Methanocaldococcus jannaschii DSM 2661: one gene and its partner. The protein of the gene in region 1 binds, or shares a complex with, the protein of each later gene. Links are inferred from orthologs where the notes say so. Each region holds a gene or a part of one and is shown in the gene's direction. Other genes may lie near its edges. The genes, in order: wtpA and wtpB.

Region 1 (6,519 bases):
ATAGCTATAAAAAAGTTAAAAGAACTTTCTCCAAATATTAAAATTATTAGAAAAACTGTTCCAGGAATAAAAGATTTACCTGTAGCATGTAAAAAGCTGTTAGAAGAGGAGGGCTGTGATATAGTTATGGCCTTAGGAATGCCTGGAAAGGCAGAGAAAGACAAAGTCTGCGCTCATGAGGCATCTCTTGGCTTAATGTTGGCTCAATTAATGACAAATAAGCATATAATTGAAGTATTTGTTCATGAGGATGAGGCAAAGGATGATAAAGAGTTAGATTGGTTAGCCAAAAGAAGAGCTGAAGAACATGCTGAAAATGTCTATTATTTATTATTTAAACCAGAATATTTAACAAGAATGGCTGGTAAAGGTTTAAGGCAGGGGTTTGAAGATGCTGGACCTGCAAGGGAGTAATTAACTAATTCTCCAATCAATACCCAATAACTCAGAGTATTTATTTAAAACTCTTTTTACATACTCATCTACATTTTCTTTATTTTCAAATTTTTTAGTCCATTCCTCATTACCAAACTCCTTAGCCATTGCAATAATCAAATCTTTAACCCTCTCACTCTCAATTTTTGCAGGATATCCAATTTTTTTGTTATATTCGCAAATCTCTCTATAAAGATTTATTGAATCCTCTACAATATCTTCTATACCTAAAAGTTCTTTAACCAGTTCTTTTAATACTGGTTTTAACCACTTTCTGTGGAATCTACAAATACCAAGGTTTTCTATTGGTAATTCTAATTTTATACTTTCTACAACCAACTCAGCTAATTTTTCTGGCTCATTAAATTCTGGTTTGTAGTAAGTTAAATATCTTCCCTGAATAACAAATGGCATAAAAAATCCAGGAGTCCAATAGAGATTTGGGGCTATCTCTCCCCAATCCCCAAATGGAACATAAACTGCAAAGTCATTAAATTTTTTGCCAATCTTATTAACTCTACTTTTAAATCTCTCATTTAATATCTTAGCTGCCTTTCTCTTTCCCAATGATAAAATTTTATATAAATCATTTGAGTTCTCTGCTAAGTTATGCATAAACTTTATAGCTTGTTCGGCATTATGTTTTGATATTTCTCTAATCTCTTCATCATCGTCATTAGTTATTTTTTTATAGTCAAATATTGGCTTTTTTATATTTAGCTCCTCCTCCTTCAACAAACCAACATCTAAAAGCTCAAAAACCCAAGCAGTTAGATTTCCAATCTCTATTGCATCAAACCCCAATGCATCAGCTGTTTTAACAACCCTATCCGCTTCATATAAATCAAATATTCCCAATAAAGTTCCATTTGATGCATACGGCTCATAATCCACTTTGTTTTTATTTCTATACTTTTTACATAAAACAGGACATGGTTCTCCACAATTAGCCCATCTTTTTGGCTCAATAGTTTCTTTATTAAATATTTCAAGATAAAATTTAAGTATTTTTTCTAAAATCTTTTTTCTATCCTCTTTATCTATATATGGCATTCTCCAATTAAATATTGGCACTTTCTCTTTATACAAAAGCCAATTGTTTCCAAACGTTCCTCCAGTTTTTGTTTCTTCATCATACCTATACTTTTTTGTATGCTCTAAAACAACCTTACTCATTGGTTTTTTGTAATAGCTTTCAATAATCTTTTTAGCTTTCTCTTTTTCCTCTTTATCTTCCTTTTCATCTCCAAAAAACACTATTCCCATTATGTTATGGGCTCTATAGAGAACAGAACCTCCTCCCCCCCTCGCTGCCCAATCCTCTGAACCCTCAACAAATTTACCATTTCTAACTGTTTGAGAAAATAAACCTCCCATATTTGTTCTCTTTGCCGCTTCACCAACAACAACACTCCTCAAATTTTTGTCTTTGTATAATTCAAGAATATATTTGCTAACTTCATAAACGGTTTTAAGTTCCTCTTTAACCTCAATAAAATCTATTCTCAATTGTCCATCGTTTTCAATTACCAATATGGATGGATTTTCACATCTTCCAATAATTGCCACATTGTTTAATCCAGTGCTTTTGAATTGATATCCTGCCCCTCCCATCGATGAAAAATAAAAACCATCCCAGAGAGGAGACCTAAAAGAAAATATCAACCTATGTCCTCCTATAACTGGTAAAACTCCACTACCAAAGCAAAAAACGTTTTTTTCATCATAGGCATCGTACTTCCATGTTTCAAATTTATTATGCCAATACAATCCCCAAGTTATTGGTAAAACAGTTTTCTCAATGATTTCAAATTTTTTTGTCGTTGCATTTATTAAAGCATTTTTCATAATCCCCCAACCATTATTTTTTTGATTTTATTATGTTAATTTTTATTTTTGGATTTTTGATATTTTATAGATTTTGTTAATCACTATTGATGAATATAATATTTAAATATGAAATCAATTATCTTTACTTTTTGAAAATCTATTAAAAAAGGTGAATATAGATGATAAAAAGATTAATAGTCATCTCAATATTGCTAATAGTTGGAACAGTCCTATGTGGTTGTATGGAACAGGAAAATGTCGGACAGCAAAACTCTGAAGCCCAGGAAAAGATTGTTTTAAAGATATTCCACGCTGGAAGTTTATCTGTGCCTTTTGAAGAGTATGAAAAGATGTTTGAAAAAGAACATCCAAATGTTGATGTTGAAAGAGAACCAGCTGGAAGTGTTGCATGTGTAAGAAAGATAATTGACTTAGGAAAAAAGGCAGATATCTTAGCTTCAGCTGATTATTCTTTAATCCCTCAAATGATGATGCCTAAGTATGCAGATTGGTATGTTATGTTTGCAAGAAATGAGATTGTTTTGGCTTATACAGATAAAAGTAAATATAAAGACGAAATAAACTCAACCAATTGGTATAAGATTTTACAGAGACCAGATGTTAAAATTGGATTCTCAAACCCTAACGATGACCCGTGTGGTTACAGAACCCAAATGGTCCTGCAGTTAGCAGAACTCTATTATAAAGACCCAACAATCTATGACAACTTAGTTTTAAAGCATTCAAACATAAAAGTTGAAGAAAATAACGGAACATACTTGATATTAGTCCCTAAAGAGTTAGATGTAGATACTAACAAATTGTTTGTTAGAAGTAAGGAGACAGATTTATTAGCTCCATTAGAAGCTGGAGCGTTTGATTACCTCTTTATCTACAAGAGTGTTGCAAACCAACACCACTTAAAATATATAGAACTTCCAAAGGAAATTAATTTAGGATATTACGAATATGCAGACACTTACAAAAAAGTGGCTTTAAAAATAATTGCAAAGAATAAAACAATAAATGCAAAACCAATTGTTTATGGTATGACAGTTCCAACAAATGCACCACATAAAAAAGAAGCCATAGAGTTTGTTAAATTTGTGTTAGGGCATCCAGAAGTTTTAGAGAACAATGGACAGCCAGCAATAATTCCAGCAGTTGCTTATGGAAATGTTCCAGAAGAGTTAAAGGATTTGGTTAAAATAGAGAAATAATTAAATAATACTCTCTAAAAATTCAATATCCTTTATTACCTCTTCTATTTTTTCCTCTTTTGTTACCGGATTTTTTTCTAATCTTCTATCATCAAGCTCTAAGTTAAACATTCCGTTATACCCATAATCTAAAAGAGCTTTTATGTAAGGAGAGAAGTCAATTTCTGATTTTCTTAATGGAAAGTGGTCTTTTCTATTAACAACTCCAGATATGTGAGTGTGTTTAATATAATCAATAACGCTCTCCAAAAACTCTTCCATATACTCTTTAGCATGTGCAAAATCCAAAGTCATATACAACAATTCATCATATCTTTTTAGAATCCATTCCATCTCCTCTGGACTCCAACCAATTCTGTTAATTCTTTCTGGCATATTTTCAACACATATTGTTATATTTTTGTTAATAGCCACTTCTAATGTTCTATCCAAATATTTAAAAAATGCTTCATATTCTTCATCTGTTGGAGACCTGTTTGTTGGTCTTTTTCCTGGGTGTATGGTTATTAATTTACATCTATAAAATTTAGCCAGTTCAATGCTCCATAAAGTTTCTTTTATAACGGCCTCTCTAACGTAAGGGTTTAGGGATGATGGGTTTAGCTCAATATGGGGATTATGTAAAGCAACATCAAACTTTAAAAATTCTTTTCTTAAATCAGCGATATAATCTAAATCAAACCTATTATCCCAAAAATCTGGATTCTCTGGAAAAAATTCCATACATTTAATTCCAATATCCCTAAATATGTCAAAAATCTCAACCATTGGATACTCCCAAAAAAATAACGTTGAGACACCTATCTTCATCATGCCACCATTACATAATTTTTTAAATATTTTATTATCTTTTAAAAAGTATTTATTGATTTTAGTTGGTGATGAGTTTATGGTAAAAATGAGAGATAAAATTTTAGGTTCTGTCTTTGGGGCAGTTATTGGAGATGCTTTAGGAATGCCAACTGAAAATCTAACAAAGGAAGAGATAAAAAAGCTGTATGGATTTGTAGATTCCTATGTTGAACCAAAAAACTACTTAGCTGGGAAGCTAAACAAAGGAGAATGGACAGATGATACAGAGCAAGCTATCTGTTTAATAAAATCTCTAACCAAAGAAGGAATTGATATAAAAAAATTTGCCAATTGCTTAATAGCATGGAAAAACAAGAATCCACCAGATATTGGTTTAACCTCATTAATGGCTATTGATAAATTAGAAAATAATGACTACTCTGGAGTAGATAGCAGTAGCTGTGGAGCGGCAATGAGAATCTACCCATTAGGAATTGTATTTCATAATAATCTAAAAAAACTAAAAGAGGAAGTTATAAAGGCATCAAAAATAACTCATAACAACAAAACAGCAATTGCCGGAGCTTTAGCTATAGCATTCTTTGTTAGTAGTGCATTAAAAGACAGAAAAGATTTTAGCTTGTTAGATGAATGCTACAACTACATAAAAGACATAGATGAGGAATTTGCTAAAAAACTATTAGAAATTAAAAACTTTAATAACTTAGATTATATCTATGATTATTTTGGAACTGGCGTAAAAACTGATGAAGTTGTCCCTTCAGCAATAGCAACCTACTTACTAACTGATAATTTTAAAGAAGGCATGTTAAAATGTATAAATGCTGGAGGAGATACTGATAGCTTAGCATCTATGTATGGGGCTATGGCTGGAGCATACTACGGCTTTAAAAATATTCCAAAAGAGTGGATTGATGGTTTAAAAAATAAAGAAGTTATTTTTGAACTTGCTGAGAGATTGTATCACTTAGCTACTGAATAAATCTCCATTTATTTTATTTTTTAGTTTTTATTTTTTCAATTCTTCAACTCTATCTTTATAATATAACGCAATAGCCCTTTTTGCGAATACTGCTGTGTAGAATCCAACAAAGGCAGAAATTACTGCTGATATCACATCAACAATCGTCTCTGAAGAGGAGAAAGTAGAATATCTTGCTGGAGATATAGCAAAGATTTTTAATAAAATAAATGGAAGTTGCACAACAAAATTTATCACTATGACTATAACTCCAACAATTATAAGCAATATTATATAATTTAAATTTATCATTCTAAATATTTCTTTAAACTCAAAAAATCCAGAAAATCCTTTTACAGAGTAATTCACCTCTGCTAATCCTTCATATATCAAAAGTGCAATTGTCGATACAAACAAAAGTAAAAATCCAATTCCTATAAAAACAATTCCCACTAAAGGCAAAAATATTAAAAATACTCCAAATATAATAAACAAAATTGGAACAATCATAAAGATTATTGAGAGTATAATATTCCCAATCCAGTATAAAAAACCTCTTTTAAGTAACTCAGCAATATCATCCCAATCAGGGAGGACATCATAATTTTCAACAGTAGTTTTCATTACTCTAACATAGTAACCATCAAGTATGAAACCTATAATTAACGCAATTAAAAACCCAAAACTTGCAACAATTAGAGAGGTTAATAAAATATTATTGTCCAATCCAACAACATCATTAGGATTAATATTGTGTATTAATAGAATAGACAAGATAATTCCAAATATTGCTCCAATAGCTCCAGAGGTTGATGATAACAATCCTCCGACTATTCCTTTTTTAACATCTGAAAGCACATAATAAAATGCATCTTTTAAATAATACTCAAGTTTTTTCATTTTAACCCCTCAGTTTTTAGCAGTATTTTAATTTCTAAATTTTATTATAGAAATTTTTAGAATTTTATTCCAATTATTAGTTTGTTGTTATTTTGATTTATTTAAACCTTATGGACATATAATTATATTTAATCCATATATTTAAATTTATCAATAAAAATAGTAAATAAAAAATCTGTGTGGGGGAGGGGTGTTTAACTGTAAATTTTGTTAATCTACTGGAGCCGGCTCCTTATGGCGCGGGTTATCAGCGGTGAGGTGGGGGGCTCACCACTATCCCACCCGCGCCAACTTGTTATTACAAACTTTACCTATATAAACTTTTCGATACAAAAAATTTTAATTAAATTAAAGCGTTCT
Region 2 (6,557 bases), 190 kb from region 1 along the record:
AACTCCGGAGTTGTCTAAAAATCTATAAAAATCAATTATTACTCTTTTTCCAATACTCTTTAATTTGTTTTTTATCTTACCCAAAATCCCCACCTATTAGGAATTTAATAGCGTTATAGTATCTCTCCCAATTAGCGTTTCTACTTGTATCAATAAAATTGACATTTTTATCTGATAAAATAACTGCCCCATAACCAGGAATTTTGCAAATCAAACCTAAACATCTGAAAATTAAATTTCCAGTAATTCCATCTACAGCTATAATAATATTGTATCCATCTTTTAAATATTCCTCTATTAATATACCATTATGTATAATATCCACATTTCCTTTAAAATGCTCAACTATTTCCTCAGCTTCATATATTGTTTCATCCACTACTTTATTCCTTCCTAAATCTCCTAATCTTCCTCCAGAAAGGACTGCAACTTTTGCTTTAATATTATAATTTTTTAAAAAGTTAGATGCAAATTCTATAATCCTTATTTTATCTTTTATTCTCTCATTTTTGTCTTCTGATATATCATCAATCCCTACTGGAGATAGTAAAAAGATTCCATTAGTAAAGGGATTCTTTAAAATTGATGCCCTATAAAATTTTCCTATTCTTTCTCTTAAATAGAGAATTACTTTTGATGAAGATAAAGATCCCCTAACAGCCCCATCTATCTCTCCATCCAATAGTTTATCTACTAAAAGTTTTGGATTGTCAATTAATTCAACCTCTATTCCTTCTTCTTTTAATTTTTCATAAGCCTTCAAAACTTCTTCTTTATTGTCTCCTATGCCTATAGCATACATAATTATCACTTAAACTCCACTTCTATTCCTAAAATATCTCTCTTCCCTTTTAAAATATCCTCTGCTATCAAAGCCCCCCCAATAGCCCCACTTTCTCCATATAAGACAAATATCTTTGCCTCAACAAACTCTTTAATTCTTTTTGGAATATCTATCGGATTCCTTAAAGTCCCTATAGAACCTGCTAAAACCACTCTTCTTTTATTTTTATCCAATAAAGGTAATAAGCTATTTATCTCCATAGAGACACTTAAAATTAAGCTATCAACTGCCAATCTACAATTTTCATCATTAAAATAGTTGTTAATTATCTCTTCTTTTGTATTTTCAACACCTTTATAGAGCTTGGCTATTTTAACAGCCCCTGCCTTTGAAAATGCTTCATTTGCTGTAATTTTTCCAGCATCTATATCTCTAATCATTTCTAAATCTATAGGGCCATGTAACATTCCAATAGCTCCAATACACGCATCAAATCCTCCAAAAATCTTACCATCTTTTATTAATAAAGTTACAGTATTTGAGGATATATCGGATAAAACAAAATCATTAAATCCAAATAATTTATATGCATAATAAGCTATAGAAACCTTTTCTGGAGATGCTATATGGGAGTATAAAGCTCTAAACCTCTCATCTAAGCATTCTATTCCTCTATGCAATCCTGGAATAACAACAGCTGGCAATCCAGATTCTTTAATCTCATCATAAACCTTTGTTCCTCCTCCAACCTTTTCTCCAGCTCCTTCAATACTTAAAACTCCTCTATTTTTCACTTTTTCTATTGGTAGGATTTTGTTTATCCCATCTCCCATTGAGTAAGTTAAAGCAATCAAATCAATATCTTCCAATGAAATATGTTTCTCCAACTCCTCTAAGTAAGATTTTTCTTTGAGTTCTGTTCTCTTTAGTTTAAATATTATCTTTTTATCATTATCTTTTATGCATGTAGTTATTCCCGACGTTCCATGGTCTATTCCAACGGTTATCATAGTTTCACCAATAATTTATGCAATTCTCTTTATTTTATAGAAATCATTCCAAATTTCTTTTGAAAGGCTTTTAAAATTTCATTAAAATCATGATGTTCAAGTTCTCCCAAACCATATCCATCAATATAATCTTGTATTTTTATAAATCTTTTTATTACAGCCTCTTTTGAGAAAATTATTACTGAAAATGATACTCTCCAAGGGAAAGTAACTTTATTTAAGTTTATTTCATTGTCCCATATTGGTGTTTGGTCATCATAATATGTCTCTTTTATAACTCCAATAGCATGAATCTCTCCGGTTTTTGCAATTTGGAAAACGGCAACATCAAAAGGTTTTATTTGGTTATATTTTCTTATAAAACTTCTCCAATTCTTTTTCTGTTTCTCTCCAGCGTTTCTATCCCAAAATCCCCAAATCATATGATTATAGCAGATTTCAATATTTCTTATATTGTTAGAGCTAAAGAGCCAATATGTCATAACTATATCCCTCATTTTAATAAATTTTTAATGAAAATATTATACTATCAAATGTCATCAATTTTGTTTAACACAAATTTTATATAATTAGGTAATTTAATTACCTTAAAAATGATTAAGATTGATTAGGGATAGGCATGGAGAAGTTCGATATTGCGATGACAGTGTTTTTGGTAATGATATTCTTATTCATATTTTTACCAATTATTTATATGCTATCAAATCCCGGAGATTTAAACCAATTGTTGGATAAAGAGGTTATAGAGGCGTTTAAAACTACTCTATTAGCTGGAGCTGTTGCTACTCTAATAGCTCTAATTTTTGGAATACCAACTGGCTATATTTTGGCAAGGTATGATTTTAAATTTAAAAGCTTTGTTGAGGCTGTTTTAGATTTACCGATGGCAATTCCTCACAGCGTTATAGGTATCATAATCCTATCCTTCATTTATGGTATTGATATTATAAATTTTATTGGTAGATATGTAGTTGATAACTTTTGGGGGATTGTTACTGTCTATCTATTTGTTGGCATACCTTTTATGGTTAATAGTATAAGAGATGGCTTTTTAAGTGTTGATGAAGAGATTGAGTATGTCTCAAGAACCTTGGGGGCTTCAAAGATAAGGACGTTTTTTGAAATATCTCTCCCATTGATAAAAAATAATATCATCTCTGGGATTATTTTGAGTTTTGCAAGAGGAATTAGTGAGGTTGGAGCAATATTGATAATAGCATATTATCCAAAAACAGTTCCTATCTTAATATATGAAAGATTTATGAGCTTTGGATTAGATGCTTCAAAACCAATATCTGTTGGAATGATTTTGATTAGCATAGCGTTGTTTGCATTACTAAGGATGTTTGGGAGGATGAGAGGGAGATAATGCTTAAAGTAAATAATCTATCAAAGATTTGGAAAGATTTTAAATTAAAGAATGTCTCTTTTGAAATAGATAGGGAGTATTGTGTAATTCTCGGTCCAAGTGGAGCTGGAAAATCTGTTTTAATAAAATGCATAGCTGGGATATTAAAACCAGATTCTGGTAGAATTATTTTAAATGGAGAAGATATAACAAATCTACCACCAGAAAAAAGGAATGTTGGTTATGTTCCACAAAATTATGCCCTATTTCCAAACAAAAACGTTTATAAAAACATTGCCTATGGTTTAATAATAAAAAAAGTCAATAAATTAGAGATTGATAGAAAGGTTAAAGAGATAGCTGAGTTTTTAAATATTTCACATTTATTAAATAGGGATGTTAAAACATTAAGTGGAGGAGAACAGCAGAGGGTAGCTTTAGCAAGGGCTTTAATTCTAAATCCATCTATTTTACTTTTAGATGAACCAACATCTGCTGTAGATATTAAGATTAAAGAAAGCATTATATCTGAATTAAAAAAGATAAAGCATATCCCAGTTTTACATATAACCCATGATTTGGCTGAAGCAAGGACTTTGGGAGAAAAAGTAGGCATTTTTATGAATGGCGAGCTTATAGCTTTTGGAGATAAAAGTATATTAAAAAAACCTAAGAATAAAAAGGTTGCTGAGTTTTTAGGGTTTAATATAATAGACGATAAGGCAATAGCTCCAGAGGATGTAATTATTAAGGATGGAAATGGAGGAGAGGTTGTAAATATCATAGATTATGGAAAATATAAAAAGGTGTTTGTCAAATATAATGGTTACATCATTAAAGCTTTTACAGAAAGAGATTTAAATATTGGAGATAATGTTGGATTAGAGTTTAGAGAACAAACAAAATTAACATGAAATTTTTTGGTGATAAGATGATTGTAGTATCAGGAAGTCAATCCCAAAATTTGGCTTTTAAGGTAGCTAAGCTTTTAAACACAAAATTAACAAGAGTAGAGTATAAAAGATTCCCAGACAACGAGATTTATGTTAGAATAGTTGATGAAATCAACGACGATGAGGCAGTTATAATAAACACACAAAAAAATCAAAATGATGCAATTGTAGAGACAATTTTGCTGTGTGATGCTTTAAGGGATGAAGGAGTTAAAAAAATAACCTTAGTTGCTCCATACTTAGCTTATGCAAGGCAAGATAAAAAATTCAATCCTGGAGAGGCAATAAGCATTAGAGCTTTAGCAAAAATCTACTCAAATATTGTTGATAAACTCATTACAATAAATCCACACGAAACACACATAAAGGATTTCTTCACAATCCCATTTATTTATGGAGATGCAGTTCCAAAGTTGGCAGAGTATGTTAAAGATAAATTAAACGACCCAATAGTTTTAGCTCCAGATAAAGGAGCTTTAGAATTTGCTAAAACTGCATCTAAAATCCTAAATGCAGAATACGACTACTTAGAAAAAACAAGACTCTCTCCAACAGAAATCCAAATAGCTCCAAAGACATTGGATGCTAAAGATAGGGATGTGTTTATTGTTGATGATATCATCTCTACAGGAGGAACAATGGCTACAGCTGTTAAGTTATTAAAAGAGCAGGGAGCTAAAAAAATAATTGCTGCATGTGTGCATCCTGTTTTAATTGGAGATGCATTAAATAAGCTCTATTCAGCTGGAGTTGAGGAAGTTGTAGGGACTGATACATATTTATCAGAGGTTAGTAAGGTTAGTGTTGCAGAGGTTATTGTTGATTTATTATAATTTTTAAAATTTTTAATTTTTTATCCTAAAAACCCAATAAACTTTCCTAAGCAATAAAATACACCAATAGATGCCCCTAAATTTGAGAGAGTGGCAACTAACAAGACTCTAAATAAATTGTTGTTTAAGAGCTCTTTAATTGATTCAGCATTTATTATTCCCACTAAATCTTTATCTGTTATCTCTCTATACTTTAACTCTACAAGTCCAGCTATCGTCCCCACAGCCGCTAATGGTAATGGGACGAGAGTAGTTATAGGGGCTGATAGAAAGGCAACTAATGCAGTTATCAACTTCCCTCTTGCCAATAAAACTCCCAAGGCAGATAAGCCCCCAGTAAATAATATCCATTGAAAAGTAATCATCTTTAATAATTCTGGATTATTTAGGGCGTAACATATCATATACAAAAAGATGCTAATTATAGTCAATGAAATACCATATGTTAAAAGCTTTTTTAATGATTTTTTTCTCTTTTTTACCTTTATTAATTCCATTAAATCAATATCATTTCCATTTTCAAGCTTTTTTAAATATCTTACAATTCCCTCAACATGTCCCGCTCCAACTACTGCCACCAAAGAATTTTTATTCTTACTCAATTCAAATAACCTTTTAGCCATGAATCTATCTCTTTCATCTACTAAGACCTCATATATTGTTGGAGATATCTCCTTTAGCAATTTAATAAATTTTTCAGGATTTTTAACCATATCGTTTAATAAATCATCATCTAATTCCAAATCTTCCTCATCAGAATTTAATAGCTCCCAAAAAATCTTCATTTTTTCTTTAAATGTCATTCTATCCATTAATCTTGATAAAGTGATATCTATATCCCTATCAATTAGATATATTGGCAATCCATATTTGCTTGCTATTTCTATAGCTTTTTTCATCTCACTACCTGGCTTTATTCCAAAACTCTCCCCTATCTTCTTTTGAGAATTAGCTAAAATTAAATATATGAAAAATTTTAAAAAATTCCCTTCCTTTAATACTTTTTTTAAATCCACTTTTTTCTCTTCATTTGTAATTAATGAGAAAAATCTTCTATCATCAAGCTCTACTGCAATTCCTTCTGGAGAGACAGATGATATAATTTTTTCTACTTCTTCAATACTATCCTTTGAAACATGAGCAGTTCCAATTAAATAGATATCACATTCATTAACTCCATTAAATACTCTAACATGTCTCAAAATAATCACCATCTATTTGTAAAAAGTGTCGTTGATATTTTTGTAGAAATTATTATTAAATTGTGCCTTTAAATATTTAACACTAACTATTAATTGTTTAATTTATCTTTTTCTTTTTTTAGTTTTTACACCTAAGAAAGCCCTTTTTATTATAATTGTTGCATAACTTCCTTTTTCCAATTCATAGCTTAAAGTTATTTTATATTTTCCTTTATTCAATTCATCCTCTTCAAACTCTCCAATTTTTAAGTTTTTAGGGATTGAAAGAATCTTTCTTTCACTGTATATGAACTTCCCTAACTCTCCTATATTATTTAGCTCTTCCATAGTAAGGCCTTCTCTCTTTAAGATTTCTTCAATAATTTCTTTTTCTTCTCCACTATATTCAATGTCTGGAGCTATTGTTGGAAATTTTTTATCTTTCAAT

The links.
Region 2: the proteins of wtpA (region 1) and wtpB are in contact, whole or in part, in a crystal structure (PDB 2ONK), measured with the Archaeoglobus fulgidus proteins. The link is inferred for Methanocaldococcus jannaschii DSM 2661 from one-to-one orthologs. Residues at the interface, in WP_010877608.1 of Archaeoglobus fulgidus: Arg75, Glu79, Leu80, Arg144, Ser202, Glu203, Arg204, Lys209, Met213, Ile214, Arg215, Leu224, Glu226, Ser227, Gly228, Glu229; in WP_010877607.1 of Archaeoglobus fulgidus: Asp44, Pro45, Ala46, Leu107, Gly111, Ser112, Ser113, Lys123, Val125, Asp126, Tyr208, Tyr209, Leu216, Glu219, Arg220, Tyr221, Leu222, Ser223, Glu224, Gly225.

What each region holds. Positions count from the first base shown.
Region 1 is NC_000909.1:1,122,747-1,129,265, forward strand. What follows is about bases 1,531-4,464. They hold wtpA (tungstate ABC transporter substrate-binding protein WtpA), read left to right. Parts: upstream 1,531-2,444; coding sequence 2,445-3,485; downstream 3,486-4,464. Other genes in these bases: MJ_RS06325 (aldehyde ferredoxin oxidoreductase family protein), read right to left, coding at 1,531-2,283; MJ_RS06335 (sugar phosphate isomerase/epimerase family protein), read right to left, coding at 3,486-4,295; MJ_RS06340 (ADP-ribosylglycohydrolase family protein), read left to right, coding at 4,375-4,464. Also shown: ribC (riboflavin synthase), read left to right, coding at 1-414; more of MJ_RS06325, read right to left, coding at 415-1,530; more of MJ_RS06340, read left to right, coding at 4,465-5,280; MJ_RS06345 (DUF4013 domain-containing protein), read right to left, coding at 5,308-6,159. UniProt on the Methanocaldococcus jannaschii protein: Part of the ABC transporter complex WtpABC involved in molybdate/tungstate import. Binds tungstate and molybdate.
Region 2 is NC_000909.1:1,314,293-1,320,849, reverse strand. The notes cover bases 1,317-4,288. They hold wtpB (tungstate ABC transporter permease WtpB), read left to right. Parts: upstream 1,317-2,413; coding sequence 2,414-3,163; downstream 3,164-4,288. Other genes in these bases: MJ_RS07310 (ribose-phosphate diphosphokinase), read left to right, coding at 4,074-4,288; MJ_RS07315 (ATP-binding cassette domain-containing protein), read left to right, coding at 3,163-4,056; MJ_RS07325 (EVE domain-containing protein), read right to left, coding at 1,824-2,276; MJ_RS07330 (methanogenesis marker 12 protein), read right to left, coding at 1,317-1,794. Also shown: uppS (polyprenyl diphosphate synthase), read right to left, coding at 1-84; mtxX (methanogenesis marker protein Mmp4/MtxX), read right to left, coding at 77-802; more of MJ_RS07330, read right to left, coding at 808-1,316; more of MJ_RS07310, read left to right, coding at 4,289-4,928; MJ_RS07305 (TraB family protein), read right to left, coding at 4,949-6,142; tRNA pseudouridine(13) synthase TruD, read right to left, coding at 6,233-6,557. UniProt on the Methanocaldococcus jannaschii protein: Part of the ABC transporter complex WtpABC involved in molybdate/tungstate import. Probably responsible for the translocation of the substrate across the membrane.